3 regions of the Pragia fontium genome follow, and region 2 is predicted to be linked to each of the others. Evidence: predicted binding sites of a transcription regulator. Region 2 holds the regulator's gene; each other region holds the start of a gene.
The links. Region 2 encodes PurR, which represses purine synthesis genes. Its sites were predicted from a motif close to CANGCAAACGTTTGCNTG; they were not measured.
Positions count from the first base shown of each region.

Region 1: a site for PurR is predicted at 3,502-3,519, ahead of cvpA (colicin V production protein). Genes of this name have one in related genera too.
Region 3: a site for PurR is predicted at 3,679-3,696, ahead of EL341_RS09990 (NCS2 family permease). Genes of this name have one in related genera too.

Region 1 covers NZ_LR134531.1:2,679,459-2,687,166, forward strand. Annotated here, with positions in the region: gene EL341_RS11495 (UbiX family flavin prenyltransferase) at 642-1,214, opposite strand; gene purF (amidophosphoribosyltransferase) at 1,348-2,865, opposite strand; gene cvpA (colicin V production protein) at 2,917-3,408, opposite strand; gene dedD (cell division protein DedD) at 3,543-4,256, opposite strand; gene folC (bifunctional tetrahydrofolate synthase/dihydrofolate synthase) at 4,249-5,529, opposite strand; gene accD (acetyl-CoA carboxylase, carboxyltransferase subunit beta) at 5,629-6,537, opposite strand; gene EL341_RS11525 (DedA family protein) at 6,725-7,390, opposite strand; gene truA (tRNA pseudouridine(38-40) synthase TruA) at 7,403-7,708, opposite strand, start outside.
Region 2 covers NZ_LR134531.1:1,707,598-1,715,305, reverse strand. Annotated here, with positions in the region: gene thrS (threonine--tRNA ligase) at 1-674, opposite strand, end outside; gene EL341_RS07510 (DUF2071 domain-containing protein) at 937-1,725, opposite strand; gene EL341_RS07505 (fructosamine kinase family protein) at 1,799-2,671, opposite strand; gene EL341_RS07500 (YniB family protein) at 2,876-3,421, opposite strand; gene cydH (cytochrome bd-I oxidase subunit CydH) at 3,597-3,686, opposite strand; gene purR (HTH-type transcriptional repressor PurR) at 3,986-5,002, shown strand; gene EL341_RS07485 (hypothetical protein) at 5,262-5,747, shown strand; gene htpX (protease HtpX) at 5,828-6,700, opposite strand; gene prc (carboxy terminal-processing peptidase) at 6,931-7,708, opposite strand, start outside.
Region 3 covers NZ_LR134531.1:2,318,575-2,326,282, forward strand. Annotated here, with positions in the region: gene EL341_RS09975 (MFS transporter) at 1-1,184, opposite strand, end outside; gene allS (HTH-type transcriptional activator AllS) at 1,660-2,598, shown strand; gene EL341_RS09985 (VanW family protein) at 2,720-3,460, opposite strand; gene EL341_RS09990 (NCS2 family permease) at 3,908-5,230, shown strand; gene EL341_RS09995 (adenine deaminase) at 5,248-7,056, shown strand; gene ade (adenine deaminase) at 7,198-7,708, shown strand, end outside.

The DNA of each region.
Region 1 (7,708 bases), 970 kb from region 2:
CAGCTTATCCATTCAAGTCTCCCCACAGTACTCATATTGTCATCCCAGCGAAAGCTCTGATGAATCCCCAGAAATTTTTTCTTTGGGGATTCAAAGGATTAAAGTGGGTATTTTGTGAGCGATTTATTCCACTTATTAGTGACTCATTCAGAATATGCTCGCATTCCCCCCTTCGTCGTTCCGGTGAAAACCGGAACGCGTAGCCGCAGGCGTAGCAAACATTCGCATAGCGAATGGCCCGAAGGGGAGCGCAGCGAATCATCTAATGTTTTAGCTTAACGACAACGCTTGGCTTAAGAACGAGGTCCCCGCTTTCGCAGGGATGACGGTATAAATGCGGGAATGACAATATAAATCATAGTTAAGAATTCATGTTTATTTTTCTGGGAATTCCTCAGAGCGAAAGCTGGGATCTGTCCTTAGACTACCCGCTGCTATTAGGCTAAAACCCAGATTCCGGCTTTCGCCGGAATGACTGGAAGCTATGGGAATAATGAGAGTGGCGGAAGTGGCGGAAGTGGCGGGCATAATGGCTCAGCTTATCCATTCAGGTCTACCTATAGCACTGATATCGTTATCCCAGTGAAAGCTGGGATCTGCCCTTTTTAATCACGCAACACATTTAATTTCTTGATTAACCATCAAGACTTACCCTGCCAGCGTTTAAACAGGTCCTGCTCCAACTGAATATCAAACTGATCTAACACCCGGTTAATCGTCTGATCAACAATATCCATGATGCTTTCAGGGCGATGATAGAAAGCCGGTACCGGAGGCATAATCACCGCCCCCAGCTCGGCGGCCTGAGTCATTAAGCGCAGGTGTCCAAGGTGTAGCGGGGTTTCTCTCACGCACAATACCAGCGGTTTTCTCTCTTTCAACGCTACGTCAGCCGCTCGGCTTAATAGGTCATCGGTATAACTGTTAACAATGGCCGACAGGGTTTTCATTGAACACGGTAAAATAACCATTCCATGACAGCGGAACGAGCCAGATGAAACGGATGCAGCAATATCACGAACATCATGCACCACCGAAGCCAACGATGTGACATCCTTCAGGCTGAAATCCGTTTCCAACGCCAGCGTTTGGCGCGCGGCATTACTCACGATCAAATGAGTTTCAACCTCCGGGCAATTTTGCAGTATCTGCAATAAACGAATGCCATAAATCGCACCGCTGGCACCAGAAATGCCGATAATTAAACGTTTCATGATAAAGACTCTTTTGCATTCGCTGATAATGGAAGACTGTGCCGCAATCATTAAGGTTAATCAATCATAATCAAACAGCAATAAAAATGCCGGACTGAATCATTCACCCCGGCACAGTTTAGCAGAGAACGATTTACCCTTCGTTATACAACTCCAGATTTTCAGCATTGTGCTGTTCGGTATCCACTTTAGTATCGTCGCTACGCAATGTATCAAGATAATCGAGATAATTCTGATCGATATCTTTTGTCACATAGATACCGTCAAATACTGAACACTCAAACTGCTCAATATCGTGGTTATCATCGCGAACTGCCTCGATCAAATCATCAAGATCTTGGAAAATCAACGCATCAGCACCGATAATCGCATTAATCTCCGCCACTTCCCGACCATGTGCAATCAGTTCATTAGCGCTTGGCATATCAATACCGTAAACGTTAGGAAAACGCACTTCTGGCGCAGCCGAAGCCAGATAAACCTTCTTCGCCCCCGCTTCTCTTGCCATTTCAACAATCTGTTCAGATGTGGTACCGCGCACAATGGAATCATCCACCAGCAGGACATTCTTATCACGGAACTCTGCACGATTGGCATTCAATTTACGGCGAACTGACTGTTTACGCGCCTGTTGGCCGGGCATAATAAAAGTACGACCAACATAGCGATTCTTCACAAAGCCCTGACGATAAGGTTTATCAAGAATACGCGCAATCTCCAGCGCAATATCACACGATGTTTCTGGGATAGGAATCACCACATCGATATCTAAATCGTCCCATTCACGGGCAATTTTCTCTCCCAGCGTTTTCCCCATACGCACACGAGCGCTGTATACCGAAATTTTATCGATAAATGAATCCGGTCGAGCAAAATAAACGTACTCAAACAGACAAGGGTGGCTTTCAGGATTGTCGGCACATTGTTGAGTAAACAATTGCCCTTGCTCAGTGACGTAGATAGCCTCTCCCGGCTCGACATCGCGAAGGAACTCAAAGCCCAATGTATCTAACGCGACGCTTTCTGATGCCACCATATACTCAACACGGTTATCCTCTAGCTTACGTTTACCAATAACTAGCGGACGAATGCCATTAGGATCGCGAAATGCCAGCATACCGTGACCAATAATCATCGCCACACAAGCATACGCGCCACGAATCATCTTATGAGTATTACGCACTGAGGTAAAAATATCTTCCGCCGTTAAGGGGTAATGGCGAAAGTTATCCAGTTCACTGGCCAGAATATTCAGCAATACTTCAGAATCAGAAGTGGTATTGATATGGCGACGAGCCACTTCAAACATCTTCTGTTTCAATTCATGGGTATTGGTCAGATTACCATTATGGGCCAGAGAGATACCATAGGGGGAGTTAACGTAGAATGGCTGCGCTTCAGAAGCGCTGGAACCTCCGGCAGTAGGATAGCGAACGTGGCCGATGCCCATATTGCCTTGCAAACGCTGCATATGCCGCATTTCGAACACATCTTTTACCAGTCCGTTGGCCTTTCTTAAGCGAAAACTATTATTTGCATCTATCGTTACAATCCCTGCTGCATCTTGCCCACGGTGCTGAAGCACCGTAAGCGCATCATAGATGGATTGGTTAACGGGCGTAAAACCAACAATACCGACAATACCGCACATGTTGTCTTTTCCTCATCAGTATCACCGCACGCCCATCTAACAATCATGCTATTACATAGTGTGCGGCAAGAAACTCGACGAACTCTGCAAGTAGTCAAAGAACCACTTGATAATATGGCTAAACTGCGGGATTAGCTGGGATTGAGCCCAGTCTGAACTATGTGAGAACGATGTAAACGAGTCGAGGAAAAACAGTAGTGCTGCCACAATCAGGGCGCCACGCAATGCACCAAAACAGATGCCTAAAACGCGGTCAGTACCTGAAAGGCCAGTATGTTTTACCAGCGATCCGATCACATAGTTAACAATAGCGCCCACAATCAGCGTCGCAATAAATAGCGCGGCAATAGCGATTCCATTACGTACCAGTTCATCCTGAAACTGGGTAAAGTAAACCGTTAGATATGGGTAAAACTGACTGGCAACAAAGAACGCTGCTACCCAAGTCACTAACGACAAAGCCTCGCGAACAAATCCGCGAATCAGGCTGACCAGTACTGAAAAGCCAATAACACCAATAATGACATAGTCAACCCAATTCAACATACGTACATCCATGCATTTATATTGTGAAACTTCATAAAATCAGCCTATATAAAAACTACGCCATCTGATTTTCAGCGCATTCTAACAGAAAAAGGAAACGTTTGCGTATCGATTTTATCATTACGCAAACGTTATCGTACGGCACTATATGCTTTAACCTGTCCACTCAAACCCGTCAAGCGTTTAAGTTCAGGCAATGCAGCCTCAAGCTTTTGCTTTGATGGATCCGGACCTACTACCAACCGGGTAATTTTCCCCTGCACCGGCGTTGCTGGGATCGTATAAACCCGATGGCCTGACAAACGAAGCGTTGCGACCAACTCATTAACTTTGTCCGCATTCTTTAGGGCACCAAGCTGAACAATATAGGCCTGACCTACCGGAGGTTTCTCTTTCGGTTTTTCCGACTCTACCGGTTTATTATTGGCAACGGGCTTTTGCTCAGTTGGCTTCGGTACAACAGGTTCAGGTTTGGGTTCAGGTTTACTCTCTGGGGGCTTAGTTTGAGTGACCTGGGGTAGCGTTTCCGGCTGAGCATTTACCGCTGTATTACCAGCGGTAGTCGAAGCCAGCGGCGGTGGGGCTATCCCGGTGTTCGCATTATCAACGACTTGACCGTTGCCCACTGTCGCCGTTGCACCAGGATTAACCGGCGGCAAATTATGGTTTACCGAAGGTAAAATTTCGGTATTCCGATCGTCACCTTCTTTTGGTACCAACGGTATTGCCGCAAACTCTTCTTCATAGTGTTTCTTCTTACCATCAAACAAACTGGGAAGTACGATGACACCAATAGCAACAATAATGACGGCCCCTACCAATCGGTTTTGAAATTGACTAGCCATCCTGTTCTCCTGTACTTGACGCCAGTATTTCCATCACATGTGCAACGGTATGGAAAGAACCACAGACGATAATCGTGTCCTGACTACCGGCATCCTGTAGCGCCTGTTGCCAGGCCTGTTTAACATCAGTAAACACGCTTGATTGCGGTAAATATTGAGCCAGTTGCTCTGCGTTAGCGCCACGAGGTCCTTCTAGAGGCGCGCAGTACCAGATATCTACCTGAGGCTTAAGCAACGCCAGCGTGCCTTCTATATCTTTATCTGACAACATTCCCACTACAGCATAGACTTTTCCATCACGATGCGGCAGTGCCGCAAGACGCTGGGCTAAATAGCCAGCGGCATGAGGATTATGGGCAACGTCTAATATCCTCAACGGTGATTGTCCAATAACCTGAAAACGTCCCGGTAAGGCAGCCTGCATCAACCCTTGACGGATGGCCTCATGACTCACTTTCAAAGATGAATAATGCAATGCTGATAGCGCTGTCGCCGCATTAGGCAGAGGAACGTTTGGTATCGGTAAGCCTGCAAGTTTTTCCTCAGCAGCCTGCCAGCACCAGCTCTCGCCCGACGCTTCCAGTTCAAAGCACCAGTCATATCCACGACGATACAGCGGAGAACCAAGTTCAGCAGCAACATCAGCAATGCTTTGCGGCATATCAGGTTCACCCACTACCGCAGGTTTATCTGCACGGAAAACGCCAGCCTTCTCACGGCCAATACTCTCACGGTCGAAGCCTAACCAGTCGGTATGATCCAGCGCAATACTGGTCACTACAGCCACATCTGAATCCACAATGTTGGTGGCATCCAGACGCCCACCTAAGCCAACCTCTAAAATCACCACATCCAAATTGGATTGTTTAAACAGTTGAAGGGCAGACAGAGTACTAAATTCAAAATAGGTTAAAGACGTCTCCCCTCTTCCCTGCTCAATCAAAGCAAAGGCTTGGGTATGCGCACTCTCAGGTAGTTCTTGCCCCTGTATTCTTGCTCTTTCAGTATAGCGAATCAGGTGCGGGGAACTGTAAACACCCACGCGAAACCCTGCTGCCATAAGAATCGTTTCCAGAGTGCGGCAAGTGGTACCCTTGCCATTAGTACCGGCAACGGTGAAGACATAAGGCGCGGGTTTAAGCAGGTCGAGGCGCTCTGCAACAGAACGAACACGTTCCAGGCCTAGTTCGATAGCCTGATTATGCAGATGCTCAAGATAATAAAGCCACGAGGCAAGAGGCGACGTGGCTTGAGGTATATCTAGATCTTTCATGATTCCCGTTCACTTAGCTACGGTTTCACTCTTGTGCAACCCGACCAGATAATCATGGCCGGGTTGTTCGTTTATAATTAATGAAGTAACCAATACGGCTTACTTTTCAGTATCTGATACAGATACTGAAGCCTCGGCTTCATTAACACCTTCATCAGGCAGAGGCTGATTAGTCATTTTGGCTAACAGACTCGCCAAACGTAGGCGCATTTCAGGACGACGTACAATCATATCAATCGCCCCTTTCTCAATCAGGAATTCACTACGTTGGAAGCCCGGCGGTAACTTTTCACGCACGGTCTGCTCAATAACCCGTGGACCAGCAAAACCAATTAATGCTTTAGGTTCAGCCACATTAACATCACCTAACATCGCTAAACTGGCTGACACGCCGCCCATCGTTGGGTCGGTCAACACGGAGATGTAAGGCAGTCCGCGTTCTTGCATTTTAGCCAGTGCAGCACTGGTTTTCGCCATTTGCATCAAAGAAAACAGCGCTTCTTGCATACGGGCACCGCCGCTGGCAGAAAAACAAACCAGTGGACAATTATCTTCTAATGCCTGCTCAACGCCGCGAACAAATCGAGCGCCAACCACGGATGCCATTGAACCGCCCATAAATGAGAACTCAAACGATGCCACAACCACTGGCATACCGTACAGCGTTCCCTTCATGACGACTAAGGCGTCTTTTTCATTGGTTTCTTTTTGTGCAGCCGATAAACGGTCTTTGTATTTTTTAGAATCTCTGAACTTTAGCAGATCTTTCGGTTCAAGCTCACTACCCAGCTCGACTTCACTCCCCTTGTCCAGGAAACTGTGCAGGCGCACGCGGGCACCCATACGCATGTGATGATCGCATTTAGGGCAAACGTCTAAATTACGATCCAACTCAGCGCGATAAAGCACTTGTCCGCAGCTGTCGCATTTGGTCCAAACCCCTTCAGGGATATTAGCTTTACGCGTTGGAGCGCTACTTTTACTTAAAATTCGTTCAATCCAGCTCATTGATGACCTTTCTGTTTAAACCAAGCATAGCGTTGGTCAGCTATTCAGACGGATATCTTCCCGTGATAATGACTGTCAATGTCAGACACAAAATACGCCGCCCATTAAACCATATCACCCTGACAGATTGGACTAAAACTTGTCAGGGCCCCTTTATTCTCTCTGGCAAAAAATATAATCGATTGAATTATTGTATTTTTTTATTTTTTGCTGCAGCTCGCCGATGGCGTAAAACTTCAATTACCCCAGGCATAACGGAAATAATAATGATGGCAACAATCAATAATTTTAAATTTTGCTGCACAATTTGCAAATCCCCGAAAATATATCCTGCATAGGTGAATAGCACAACCCAAACCACCCCACCGATAATATTATATGCGGCGAAACGACGATAGCTCATCTCACCCATACCCGCAACAAAAGGGGCAAAAGTGCGGATAATCGGTACAAATCGCGCCAGAATGATGGTTTTTCCACCGTGGCGCTCATAAAATTCGTGGGTTTTAACCAAATAGCTGCGGCGAAATATTTTGGAGTCCGGATTTTTAAACAGTTGGGCGCCAAATAATTTACCGATGGTGTAGTTTACCGCATCACCTAAAATAGCTGCAGCAATCATCAATCCTACCATTAAATGCACATTAATATCATTGCCCGGTAAAGCGGATAATGCACCTGCGACAAACAGCAATGAATCTCCGGGTAAAAATGGCGTAACCACTAAACCGGTTTCACAAAATAAAATCAAAAACAGAATGCCATAAACCCATGGGCCGTAATTTTCAAATATCTGAGCCAGATGCACATCAATATGAAGAATAAAATCAATCAAGTAAGTAATATATTCCATAAAGGGTGTTAATCATCCACAAAAATTATCGTTTAAAAAAAGCGGCCCTAAAGGCGATTTAGGTAATTGAAAGGTATCCGGATAATCTACCGCAACCAAATACAATCCTTCCGCTTTCGCCGTTGCTGCAGCTAAAGTGCGATCTTTTTCGGCCAAAAGCTCAGCCATCCATTCTTCACTTTGGTTGCCACAACCTATTTCCAGCAAACTACCAACAATATTTCTAACCATATGATGAACAAAGGCATTAGCCTTAATATCTACCACGACATAGGCACCCTGTCGTGTCACCTTTAAATGTTTTACATTACGCCATGG
Region 2 (7,708 bases):
TCTGCCCAAGCTGTGCCGTAAATGCGCTGTAGCATCTTATTATTGCTGTCGCCGCGCCAGTAAGCACCTGACACTTTTTGCAGTTTAAAGTGATGGCAGAAGCGCATACTTGGCACGTGTGGACCACGGCACATATCGATATATTCTTCATGATGATACAACGCCGGGCGAGCATCACGGCTAATGTTTTCATCAAGAATACGTAATTTATAAATTTCACCTCGGGCTTCAAAGGTATCCCGAGCTTCCTGCCAGCTAACCGGCTGCTTAACGACGTTATAGTCTTTCTTAACCAGTTCCATCATCCGCTGTTCAAGCAGGTCCAGATCTTCCTGATTTAACGTTCTGTCGATATCAACGTCATAGTAAAAACCATTATCGATGGTTGGACCAATCGCCATTTTAGTATCAGGCCATAGTTGTTTGATGGCATGTCCTAACAAATGAGCGCAAGAGTGGCGAATAATCTCTAAGCCATCTTCATCTTTCGCGGTAATGATTTCTAATTTAGCGTCGTTCTCAATTAAATCACAGGCGTCAACACGAACACCATCAACACGACCGGCAATACAGGCTTTTGCTAAACCCGGGCCGATATCGCTAGCGATATCCATCACGGAAACAGCATGATTGTATTGACGTTGACTTCCATCAGGAAGAGTAATAACTGGCATGATAAGTCCTTAGTTACAGTGGTGACCCACACGAAAGATCACGTGTAAAATAATAATTTTAAATAAAATCAATGGATTGGTGCCATTTTTCGACTCACGGTTATCGAACGGCTCTCCAATGGTGCAGACACATTGATTCGATGGCCTATGCTTTATCCAAACGAACGACAGATTTTAGCACTGAGATTAGTGAGTTAATAGTACAAATTGAAAAAAACCTTGACAGAAAAAGGGATAGCGACACATTTCATACCGAGTAGCATTAATCTATCGTTCGCGGAGGAAGATAGACGGTAAATTCATTGAGAGGTTCCATCAATACGCTATAAGGCGTTTGCTGTTCAGCCTCAGTCACCAGTCCAAGTCGAGTCAACAAACCAAAACACGCATAACCTAACCTGCCGGGTTTCACATTTAGCCGTTGATGCCAAACGCGATAACTCCCTAACTTACCATCCCGGCGATAGTAAAATCCCGTTAATGGATGAGTTAGGTAAACCATGCCGCTCTCCAAGTCAGGAAAGCCAGGAAGTGAAATCACATCATCCACATCCTGAGTGAGTTCCAAACGAGCCGGTGCCCACTCGGCACGTGTTTCCATGCGATATTTCAGATAGCGAGCTTGTTGATGGCTATATTCACAATCAAAACTGACATCTCCGCTATACCACGGCAAGTTCCATAATAGTCGAGGAACAAACAGTGCCCAGGAATCCAGCGTCGTCCCTAAAAACCAAACGCATTTTTCTTCCGTTAGCGTATCAACAACATAAATACGATAGTTGGTTTGTCCCATAGTAAATTTAGGGAATGGATAAACGGCGGAAGTAAAATCAATATCGACAAAAGGAACGACGGACAATAATCCTTTCTCTTGCCCGTCAATCACCACCGTATCTAACTTAAAACGCTCGGGTATCAGCCCTTCAAAACGATTGGGCGTAATGGCATAGGTAATAATTGAAAAATGTTGCAGGCTACATATAACATCGATACCCGCTGGCTGAGGCCGAGGATGTAAAAAATCCCGAAATAATTGAGGCGCCTGCACACTCTCTCCCTAAAGCTGTGCTGCTGAATAACCATGTCTGCCAGAATATCACTCCGGCAGACACAATAATTAACTATTTTAGTTCATCACCAAACAAACACTCCACCGCCTGCCGAGCCGTTTCGATATATTCTCCACCAAACAGGTTAGCCCGATTTAATAAATAGTAGAGTTGATATAACGGCTGTCGATCTATAAAGCTGGCGGGCAACGGCCAAATACTCTGATAGCCATCATAAATTTGTGCTGGCAAATCAGGATAAAGCGGTAACATGGCCAAATCACATTCACGATCGCCCCAGTAACAAGCCGGGTCAAAAATGAATGCCCCTGCGGCACTAACCCCACAGTTTGCTGGCCACAGATCCCCGTGAAGTAATGATGGTTGTGGATGATGGCTTTTCAAACGATGGCTAACTATCGCAATAATCTGCTCAATATCACCATAATGCAGCCCTTTTTCATTAGCTAACTGAAGCTGCCAACCGATACGTTGTTCGGCAAAAAACACATTCCAGTAGCGCTGCCAGCGATTCGGCTGGGGAGTGGTCGCTAAATCACTGTCAAAATCCAATCCAAACTGCGGCTGATCGCTCCACTGATGTAATCTGGCCAATTGCTGCCCCAGACAGTAGGCATGATGGGCATCCAATGGTTTTAAAGGAAGATACTCAAGCAGTAGAAAACTGTAATCCCGGTCATACCCTACCCCATAAACTTGCGGAACGCGGACGGTTCCGCTCTTGGCTAAGGCACTAAGTTGATCGGACTCAGCGGTGAAGATGGGCAAAAGATCCCGGGTATCGTACTTAACAAAAACGTCGGTTTTTCCGTTAGTGACTCGACGTGCCCGATGAATATCTCCTCCAGACAACTCCTCCTTTTCAGTAATTGTATAAGTTTCACCCAAATGTTCACTCAATAAACGACTGACGGATTGCCACATGACATCACCCCAAGGTTATGATCAAGATATTCTCAGGTTAACCGTTTGATTCCAGAGAAACTTCGATCCAATGCACAGCTTTAGGTTAAACATGACGTTTAATTTCGATATGCATCTTGCTGGCGCTGATATTAACGAATTTATCAACATAGCCGGCGCGCATGCCGACTATGTCTATTAAGCGTAGAAGCTATTGGTGGATTATTAAAGCAGATTGATGAAGTACAGGATGATATAGATAAAAATACCCCAAAAAACCGGAGCAACATATAACAGACCAAACTGAGCAAAAATTGAGGTATTCGGTATCGAAATCAGTTTTTGCAGTTCTTCACGGGAACGAGCCTGATCGCCGTTCATCGCCTCTAAAATGGCTCTTTCTGTCACGCCTTCACGCACGTTATGTATCCGTTTAAACAAACGGATGCCGGACGCACTCAAAGCCAAGCCGACAAACATCAACAGAAAGATCACCATAAACCAAAGACTGTTACTTGATGACCAATTACTAATATCCGGTACCGGTGAGCTCACCCAGAATGACTCAAAAAATGAGGTGTACTGGCGAACCATCTTAATAATAACCTGCAGGAAATCCATAATGGTTGCGGTCATTTCCTGCATATTGGTCTTCGGTTCAATCAGATATTTTAATACTGAAATAACCGTCGATATCAGTGCTGGTATAAAAATTACAATCCCTGCAATACGTTTCAGTAACGCAACCGCACTGGCCTGATGGTGAGTCATTCTGCCTCCATGTTGAAACACCGATTTTTCATCAATTTGATAACAAAAAAATTATGTTCCACGCTGAAGGGAACATAATTTAATAAAAAATCATAATGGCCGGACACGCGCCGATAGATATTAGCCCACAAGCTAACATTCTGGACGTGATATCAGGCCATAAAGTTAATTATTTTTAGTGTGTTACAGCAATTAAGCTATAAGTAACAATAACAGCTAATGCAAATACAACAGTGCTCAGGGACCATTTTAATTCAGCTGACATCTCTTATTTTCCTTCCTCAAAAAACTGTCTAGCACTCAGATGTTTTTGGTCTGCATACAAAAAATACCCATATCAGCCAGAATCTCCATGATATCTCTTTGACATTTGTATTAAATGCGCCAAAATTCACCGCTTATTATCACTGAACCAACCAACTTAAGTTAAAATCAGTGATATATAACAAATTCTATACCGTTTTGCTTTTAATGTGTAATTTGTTTATCAAAAGAAAAAGCAAACGTTAACTTATCTGCTTACACTGTAACGGATACTGTGTAAGTTTAGGAGAACTCTGTCTTATGGCAACAATAAAAGATGTGGCAAAACATGCCGGCGTCTCAACGACAACCGTCTCCCACGTTATTAATAAAACACGTTTCGTCGCTGACGATACCAAAGCCGCCGTTTGGGCCGCGATAAAAGAATTAAGCTATTCACCCAGCGCCGTTGCCCGTAGCCTAAAAGTCAATAACACCAAAACCATTGGTCTACTCGCCACATCTAGCGGTTCCCCCTATTACGCTGAAGTCATTCAGGCGGTCGAAGCGGCATGCTATCAAAAAGGCTATACGCTGATCCTTTGCAATACCCAGAATGATTTAGAAAAACAACAGGCTTATCTGGCGATGCTGGCACAAAAACGCGTCGACGGACTATTGGTGATGTGTTCAGAGTATCATCCCCCACTATTGAGTCTGCTACAGGAATATCCGCATATTCCGATGATGGTTATGGACTGGGGCAAACACAGCGATTTTACCGATAACATTGAAGATAATGGTTTCCAGGGGGGATATCTGGCAACCCGTTATCTGATTGACCGCGGTCACCGGGAAATTGCTACTATCACCGGTCAGTTAAATGAATTCACCGGGCGTGAACGCCACAAAGGTTTTCTGCATGCACTCAAAGAGGCAGGGATCACTATTCCTGATGAGTGGATTATTGAAGCCGACTTCCAGCCGCAAGAAGGCTATGACGGTATGATGAAAATCCTCAATACCAAACAACGTCCTACTGCCCTATTTTGTGGTGGGGATGTTATTGCCATGGGAGCACTTTGTGCAGCAGGTGAAATGGGTTTAAGAGTGCCGGACGATATATCGGTGATCGGGTATGATAATATTCGCAATACCCGTTACTACAATCCGCCGTTAACCACTATTCAGCAACCTAAAGAGAGTCTGGCTGAAATGGCGCTAGATATGTTGTTAGACAGAATCATCAATAAGCGTGAAACCTATCATTCAATTGAGCTACACCCTGAATTAGTGGAGCGTAACTCTGTCGCTGACGGCCCTTATTTAAACAAGTAATCTGCTTTACTTTACCCCACTATTCATTGATGGTGGGGTATTACTTCCAGTATTCCTTCACTTAAAATCATTTAGATCAATAAATTACAATCCAATCCATCATCAATGTAGTCAAGGAAACATGAGTTGATTGATTCAACGCTATTGGTTACCTATAGTTAAAGAGATACACTGGTCTTATTCGGAATCTATTGTTCTTCAATAAAGGCTCTAATCTCGATAAACCCGTTTGCTACACTCATTATCAAGTGGTGAAGCTATGACATCACTCTATCTCTATCGTAATGTGCTACGTAACCTGCTGGTCATCACCGCAAGTATGACTCTGATGGCCTGCTCTTCCGTTAATCTACCAATCTTTAGCGCATCCCGTGTTCAACTTCGTTCCATTGAATTAAGCGTGACCGATAAGGTCAACGAAGGCCGCCCACTTAACGTAGATTTTGTTGCCGTTAACGGTGATCATTTAACAAAACAGTTAGAGAACCTGACGTCTGCACAATGGTTCGCGGATAAACAACGCTGGCTAAAACAAAATCCTGGAAAACTATTTATCTGGCCGGTTAACATTGTTGCAGATTCACATACCACCATAAAAGACATACCACTTTATGGTCGCCCTGCCAGTAAAGTAATTATTTTTGCAGATTACCAGAGTAAAGGCGCACACCGACTAGAGTTAGATCATACCCTGCGTAACCCTAAGTTAGAATTCCGTAATGATGATGCCTATCTTTTTGAATAAATATATATCTGCTAATTGAATGGCATAAAAAATCGGGAAGCCCTAAGGCCTCCCGATTATCAATTAACGCGGTTTGATTATTACTTGAGATAAGTACCCGCGCGTAATGCTTCAATGCGCTTATCTAACGGAGGGTGAGACATAAACAGCTCACTAAATGTCTTTGGCTTACCGTTAATACAAAATGCCATCATGGTTGACTCTTCCTGCGGTTCGTAACTGGTTTTTAGACGTTGCAATGCTGCAATCATCTTCTCACGACCCACTAAATTGGCTGAACCAGCATCCGCTTTAAATTCGCGATGACGAGAGAACCACATGGTAATGATGCTGGCCAAAATACCGAACACCAATTCCAATACCATCGAGACAACAAAATAAACCATGGTATTACCCGATGAACTTTCATTGTCACGGTTAAGAAAACCGGCGGCTACCTGCGCAATCAGTCGAGAAGCAAAGATAACGAAAGTATTCACTACGCCCTGTACCAGCGTCATCGTCACCATATCACCATTTGCGACGTGGCTAATCTCATGGGCCAGTACCGCTTCCGCCTCATCACGGCTCATGTTCTGCAATAACCCGGAACTTACCGCAACCAGTGAGGCATCGCGCCTTGCTCCAGTGGCAAATGCGTTAATATCAGGCGCGTGATAGATTGCTACCTGTGGCATGGCAATACCCGCCTGCTGTGCCTGACGTCTAACGGTTTCAACTAACCAACGCTCAACGTCATTGGCCGGTTGTTCAATCACTTGACCACCAACAGAACGTAATGCCATCCATTTTGACATTAATAAAGAAACGAATGCGCCACCAAAACCAAACAGACCTGCCATGATCATCAGGCCCTGCACGCTACGCCCCTGAATACCCGTTAGGCTCAGAACAATACCAAAAACCAGCATAACTGCGAGGTTTGTTAATAAAAATAACGCTATACGCATCATAAAAAGATAGTTTCCTTAGAGAAATAAAATGTTGTTTCTTACCATCCCGATCTTATGGGCTAATCTGCAAAATTCAAGGGTAAACAACAGTCCTATAACAAATAGATCATAACTTTACATTGGTGAGTGATTAAAATCACAATTCTTTCTTATTAAAGCGCCAATGATAAACAGTAGCAAAAAAATAAGGCGCTCAATAAGCGCCCTATTTTCTGCTATCTATTTAGCCATTACTTTTTCTGAACGGCTGCCGCATCACTCTTTTCTTGTGTGGCCAAATCCAGTGAAATCAATACGGTTTCATCCAGATAAGGATCGGCTTCTTTATAATCTTTCGGTAGATCTTCTAAAGTCTTCAGCGGCTTCTTACCTTCGCGAGTCAAACGGTCATTGATGCGTTTCAGACGAATGGCATCGTCCTCATTGCTCTCTTTCTCGCGCTGGGCATAGTTTAACGAAATTCTGCTACGTTTATCCTTATTAGCTTTATAACGTGCAATATCCTGCATAATAAACTGGAATTCCGGATCTTTAGCAATCCGTTCATCATGTTCTTTCTTCAGCGTAGGAATATAGCGCGATTCATCACCCAATAACGTATACGTGGCTTTATCAATACTATCCCATGGTAAAGCGTTATCTTCAAAGCTTTCCCCAGTTTCAACTGGATCAACACCCGTTGGCATAACGATATCTGGTGTCACACCCTTACGCTGAGTACTTCCACCGTTAATGCGATAAAACTTCTGAATAGTGTATTGAACAGACCCCAAATCTGGCCAGTCAGGACGCAGCATCTGATCGTAAATACGGTTCAATGCACGGTGCTGTTGAACGGTACCTTTACCAAAGGTAGGTTCGCCAACAATCAATGCCCGACCATAATCCTGCATAGCGGCGGCAAAAATTTCTGATGCCGAGGCACTAAAGCGATCGACCAAGACAACCAGCGGGCCTTTATAGTAAACAATACTATCGGTGTCGCTATCTTCACGCACCTTGCCATTA
Region 3 (7,708 bases), 610 kb from region 2:
GCGATTCCCGCCGCGGCACAGCCACCGGTGAAAATAGCGTTTGGCAGGCTCCAGAATAACGGAGAAGGCACCAGACTTGCCGCGACCGCAATTGACAGCGTAATCATCACAACCAGCTTATTTTCATGGAATAAACCGATACAAACCAGCGCAACCGCAGCAATCAAAAACGGTACAATCATATGCCAGCGCCGTTCACGGTGCTTATCCGAGCTACGTGCCGCCCAAAGCATCGCCACCACCGCTAACATATAAGGGAACATCGTCATCACACCAATTTCAAATACCGAATTCACACCGGTATCCTTAATAATAGTCGGCACCCAAAACGCCAACCCACCTTGCCCCATCACGGTACAAAAACAGATCAGACACATCTTGCTAAAATTCCAGGATTTCAGCATCTCTTGGGTGGTCCATTCCTTTACCGGGGCTTTTTGGTTATCTGATGACACTTTGGCTTTCTGCATATCATCATCAATTAATGACTTTTCTCTTGGGCTTAACCATTTTGCTTTGCTGTAGGTATTATCCAAAAAGAGAAAAATAATCAAAGCAACAATTACGGCTCTTGGGCCACTAACAAAAAATAACCATTTCCAACCGGATAAATTAAATAGACCGTCAAAGTTCTCAATGATCCATCCACATAATGGGCCACCGATAATATTGCTTACCGGAATACCGCACACAAACAACGCGGTCATTTTGGCTCTTCGGCTAGAGGGGAACCAATAAGTTAAATAGAGAATCACACCGGGATAAAAACCGGCCTCGGCAATACCCAGTAAAAAACGGGCAATATAAAACTGTAAAGGGGTGGTTATAAACATGGTTAGCATGGAAATCGTTCCCCACACCACCATCAGAAAGGCAATGATTCTTCTGGCGCCATAACGGCTAAGTAAAATATTACTGGGTACACCAGCAATAATATAACCGATAAAGAAAACGCCAGCGCCAAGCCCATAAACCGACTCAGCCATAGCGATATTACCGCCAAGCAAATCCGGCATCATCTGGAATTTTGCAAAGGAGATCCCTACCCGGTCCAGATAGCCAACAATATAGCTAATTAGCAATATTGGCATCACTCGCCAAGCGATTTTGGAATAAATACGATCTTTTTCTGTTTCACTATCTAATGAAAAAGATCCTGTTTTCACAGCGTTTTTTGTTTCCACTTTCATAGCTCCTTGCTATAACTGTTCAGCAGGAGAAGTTTAATTAAAACGAATTAAGAAATACCGGCGATATTACACAGTTTTTATAATAAACTGGATTAGTTAAAAAATATTGCCATACAATTAATTATTGATTAAAGAAATTTTACAATTATTATGACTTAACAGCCAGTCATTTATTTTACACTTTAGCCATGACAACATAACTAATTGAATAAATAAGTACCACTTAATAACCATGCTAATCATATGGTTATGAAAAAATGTAAATACATCAGCAAAAAGTATCAGATCACATATTTTAAGATTTAACCTTGTTAAATCACTAATATAAAAAATTTATCTCAATAATCTACTTTGAAACTGACCTCATAACAAATACACTCGTTAGGCGAATAAGGCGAAAATTCATGGTATTAAGAGAATGGCCACATCAAATTAGTCATTATTCAGTTACGGAACATAAAGGCTTACTATGCTAGATCACGATACTATCCGCTCATTCATCAAAGTTGCCGAATGTAGCAGTTTTTCTAAAGCGGCGGAGTTATTGCACAAAACCCCAGCAGCAATCAGCTATCGGATAAAAACGCTAGAGGATGATGTCGGTACCCAGCTTTTTTTACGCACCACCCGTAGCGTGTCACTAACACCCGCTGGCGTTCATTTGTTAGAACAGTGCAGAATGTGGCTATCTTGGCTGGATAGCGTGCCTAATGAACTTCGTCAGATCACCGATGGTATTGAGCGTCAGGTTAATATTGTCGTGAACAATCTACTCTACGATGAAGATACTTGTGCTGGCCTACTCAGCTACCTACATCAGAAATTCCCTTTCACCCAATTTCAAGTTTCCTGCCAAATCTATATGGGAGTATGGGATAACTTACTGTATGGCGACTGTCAAATGGCCATCGGGGCAACCGGCAGCGAATCGCTGTCCAATAATATTCAAATTCTACCGCTGGGCGGCGTAGAATGGGTATTTGTTGTTGCCCCTATTCATCCATTAGCCAAAGGGCCGGAAGTCCTGACCGAAGAGATGCTACGTGGATACCCAGCGATCAATATTGAAGATACGTCCAAAAACCTGACTAAACGTATTGCATGGCTGTTACCCGGTCAAAAAGAGATAAAAGTGCCTGACCTGGGAAGTAAACTAAAGTGCCACCTTAACGGCCTCGGCGTCGGCTTTCTACCGCGTAAACTCTGTCAGCCTTATTTAAACTCCGGGCAACTCATCACCAAAACAATTCAGAACAGTCGCCATCCTTCTCAGCTCTCGCTGGCATGGAACAATGAAAAAGACGGTCAGATTGTTCATCATATCGTTTCATTATTTAAATCGGATAACCCTATTATCCACGGTTTTCTACAAAATGTGACACCAGGTGCAACTAAACGTCATGCTTAATTAGTAAGGTCGTTGAGCGAGAGAACAATATTCGCCTACTCAACGACCTGCTGTAGCTCTTGCGTATCAACATCATATTTTACCACTACGTTATTGCGATAAAGGCATTCTGACTGCAACACTATCGGCTCCTGCCCTTTCGTTGAGATATCGCGCCAAATCTCATTCTGACGATATACATGTCCCCCATAAGCACAAATCGGTGCGCTTTCTGATACACGTGATATTTCACCTCACGAGGTCGGTCACACAACAGCTCCCCTTCTAACTGATGATCGGCCACCTTAAAGATAAGCTGGAAAGTATCCTGTGTAGGATTGTGTAAAACCAGATCGATATAGTTGTAAAAAATCGCTGCACCAGAGCCAAACGGCAGAATCCGCCCTTCATCGGGAAAAGGATCAAAACTATGATTTGCCCGCTCAACCACCGTCAAAGGTGAATGAATGGCCATCCAGTGAATCAGGTTACTTAATTGACAAATACCGCCGCCGACGCCACTACGGGCCTCGCCATGGGAAAGCTCCATTCCCTCAACAAATCCTCGTTTCGCCGTAGGTTTGCCAACTAATCGGCAAAAAGAAAAGTACTCACCGGGACGAATAATAATGCCGCTGGTCGACGCCGTCGCTAATCTTAAGTTAATCACTTTGTTATGCTGCAGAGCAATATCACTGCTCCCTAATTGACGGATCAGCTTAGAAGTATGCTTAATAAAGCGATAGTCGAGTCGCTGCTCTGGCGTTTTCAAACTGGCATAGCGACGCGGCGAAAATGTCCAACCCAGTTGACGAAATAGACGCTTTTGCCTAACGCGCAACCAATAAAGAATCGGATGATATGAAGAAAGCGGCCTGCTCATGATGGTTAATCCATTAGCTTATACAATAAGAGCAGCCTAACCAGAGAATATGTGTTTTATATGAAGTTGATAAACCATCAGAATATCGATGAATCCATTAGATGTCGCTTATCTATCCCCACACGATGAAGAAAAATCACCCAATGCTTTGAATTTAATCATGTTACTTGCCAATAAACATCGATATGAGTGAAATAGCATCAAGATCTCAAAAATTATAAGCAAACGTTTGCAATCTTAGGCAATCGGTTGCTATGATAGGCGCAACAAAATGACGGTCTGTGTCCAGACCGCTTTAAGCGCTAGATCCTAATTTATAAAATTCCTTACCGATACGGTTGTGCCGCTACACTTTGTGTAGCGGCTTTTTGGTTTTTGAACTTTATGAAATTTCAAAGGATTAGCACTCAATGATGTTTCAGTCTATGGAGAAACGAAGTGACTGATATTGCTGATACTGCATCCATTGCTAAACGTTCGCTACTACAGCGAATTTTTAAGCTTGAAGAGCACGGTACCACGGTGAAAACCGAGCTGATTGCCAGTTTCACCACCTTTATCACCATGGTGTATGTCATTTTCGTTAATCCCCAGATTCTTGGCGCTGCTGGTATGGATATGAAAGCCGTATTCGTCACCACGGCGCTTATCACCGCCGTCGGCTGTATTCTGATGGGCGTTATCGCCAATTTACCAATCGCCGTTGCGCCCGGTATGGGAATCAATGCTTATTTTGCCTACGTATTGGTTGCCGGTATGGGACTGGCTTGGCAAACCGGCATGACCATCGTTTTTCTTGGTGCGGTAGGTTTCTTTCTGCTGTCCATTTTCCGCGTACGCTACTGGATGGTCTCCAATATCCCTCTTTCATTGCGCATTGGTATCAGCAGCGGTTGCGGTCTATTAATTGCCCTGATTGGCCTGCACAACGCCGGAATTGTGGTTGCTAACCCTGACACCATGGTGACTATCGGTAATGTTAAATCCATTCCTTTTGCGTTGGGTAGTTTGGGCTTTTTACTGATTGCTGTTCTAGCCTATCGCGGTCTACATGCTGCGGTGCTGATCTCCTTTGCCGTAGTGACGTTTATTGGTTGGTTATTGGGCGACGTTCAATACAACGGTATTCTCAGTACCCCACCGGATATCTCTCCGGTCGTTGGTCAGCTTGATTTGAGCGGTGCGTTTAATATGACGCTGGCCGGTATCATTATTTCAGTGATGCTGATTAACCTGTTTGAATCATCCGGTACGTTAATTGCCGTTACCGATAGAGCCGGACTCGCCGATGAGAAAGGCCGCTACCCCAACCAGCAGAAATCTTTGTGTATTGACAGCATCAGCTCCGTCGGAGGCGCTTATATGGGCACCTCCGCGGTTACCGCCTATATCGAGAGTACTTCCGGCGTGGTCGTTGGTGGTCGTACCGGTCTGATGGCGGTGGGCGTTGGCCTGTTATTTCTACTGGCTATCTTCTTCTCTCCGCTGGCAGAAATGGTACCCGGCTACGCGACCGCCGGTGCACTGATCTATATCGGCGTACTGATGATTTCTGATTTAACCCGTATTGATTGGCATGATTTAACCGAAGCCGTTCCCGCTTTTGTTGCTACGGTGATGATGCCATTTAGCTTCACCATTACTGAAGGTATTGCCGCTGGTTTCGTGGTGTATTCATTTATGAAATTGGGCACCGGGCGCTGGCGTGAAATCTCCGCCTGTACCGCAGTAATGACTATTTTGTTCCTCGGACGTTATATCTTTTTATAAAAACTGGAGTGTTAGGGATGTTACAAGAAGACTTGCGTGAAATGATTGATGCCGGCGCGGCGAAGTTTCCGGCAGATCTCGTTATCTGTAATGGCCAATTGGTTAACGTAAACTCAGCAGAAATCTATCAGGCTGACGTTGCTATTTATCGTTCTCAGATCGTCGCCACCGGTGATGTTTCGGAATATATTGGCCCTAATACTCAGCGCATTGACGCCAAAGGAAAATATTTGGTTCCTGGCCTAATCGATGGTCACCTGCATATTGAGTGCAGCAAGTTATCGATGACCAGCTTCGCGAAGGCCGTGGTTCCTCATGGTACCACCAGTATTATTTCCGGTCTGGATCAGTACGTGGTTACCGCAGGTCTGGAAGGCATCCGCGAAGTGCTGGATGAAATCGATATGGGCCCACTAAAAGTATTCTGGGGTCTACCGTTTATTACTCCTTATACACTGCCGCAAAGTAACGTCGGCTTTAACGTCACCGCAGAAACCCACCGTGAAGTGCAGAAGTGGCCTGAAGTGTTCGGCGTATGGGAAACGGTTTCCGAGTTTGTTGAAAATCAGCACGACGACGTGATGAAAGCCATTGAGCTGGCGCGCGAGAACCGCTTACCGGTATTCGGCTGTGCCCCTATGACCCGCGGTAAAAAGCTGAACTCCGTGCTGTGTGCCGGTCTACGCCTTGACCACGAAAGCTATGATCATCAAGAGATGATGGAAAAAGTCCGTAAAGGGATGTATGTGCTGATTCGTGAATCTTCCATTTCACACTTTATGCGTGAAAACCTGAAGATTGTTACCCATTTGAATCCACGTATTTCTCGTCGCGTCAGCTTCTGTACTGATGACGTTATTGCCTCCGATATTATGGCTAATGGTCATATGGACAAGTTAATCCGCATGGCTATCTCCTGCGGCGTTGATCCAATGACTGCGATTCAGATGGGTTCTATCAACTCGGCTGAAGCTTATCGTATCGATCATTTAGTGGGTTCAATCTCCCCGGGACGCTTTGCCGATATTTTATTGGTAGAAGACCTGTGCAAATTTGAAATAGATACGGTGATTGCCAAAGGTAAGCTAACCGTAGAAGCAGGTAAAATGGCTTACGATCTGCAACCGCCGGTACGTAGCGCCACGCTGCTGCAAAGCATGAAGCTAAACCCGGTATCAGCCGATGATATGAAAGTTCGCACCACGCTGGATGCAACGCGCGTTCACGCCCTATCGCTGGACGTTGACTTTAACGTACCGTTTGTCCGTAAAGGCCGTAACGTAGAGCTGGACGTAGTTAATGGCGTAGTGATGCCTGACATAGCTAACGACGTACTGTATGCAACAGTCGTTGAACGCTTTGGTAAAACCACCACCAAACCTGCCGTTGGTTTCTGCTCCGGTTGGAAACTGAAAGCCGGTGCGATGGCCAGTTCCTGTGCCCCAGATGATAACAACGTGATCTGTATCGGCACCAACTCTGAAGATATGGCAATGGCCATTAACCATCTGGCAGAGAATGGCGGTGGACAGGTTATCGTACGTGATGGACAAATTCTTGGTTTCTTACCATTACCAATCTGCGGTATTGTGTCTGACCTTGAGCCTGAACTGATGGCGGCAGAAGAAGAGAAACTACTGCAACTTGCCAGAGAGCTGGGCTGCGATCTACCGGATCCGCTGTTCTATATGTGCTGTTTACAGATTACTGCCATACCTGACTATGCGATTACCGATTTAGGCGTGATTGACTTCCATCAGCAAAAAACCTTTGACCCGGTTTTACGCTGCGGTTGCAGCCACGGAAAACTGCATAAGCCGGAATAGCGATGATTCGATTTGAATTGGTTATTACACAAGTAAACTGAACAACAACAGCGGCACATTATTCGTGCCGCTTGGTATTTCTATAGCCCCTTAAAACCTTACAAGTTAAGGGGATAAAATTGTTATTATCCGAGGTGTAGAGTGAGCGATAAAGCCCAGTTGGCAACATTGATTGATATGGCTGCCGGACGTATTCCAGCCGATCTGCTGATTATAAACTGTAAAGTAGTTAACGTATTTGACCAAACTTTGATGGACGGCCCATTGGCTATCGGTTGCGGTAAGGTTATTGGTTGCGGTGATTATCAGGCGAAACAGATTCTGGATGCCAAAGGTGGCTATGTGATGCCAGGCTTGATTGACGGACACGTACATATCGAATCCTCATCGTTAACTCCACCGCAGTTTGCCCGTTGCATTCTGCCACACGGCACTACCACCGTTATTGCTGACCCGCACGAAATTGCTAACGTCTGCGGCCTGGACGGCATTCGTTATATGTTGGACTCTTCCCGCGATCTGCCGCTCAACGTTCGCGTTATGCTGCCATCCTGCGTTCCGGCCACGCCGTTTGAACAGGCTGGAGCCATACTGGAAGCAGAAGACCTCGAACAGCTTATCGATTATGACGGTGTGTTAGGCCTTGGCGAAG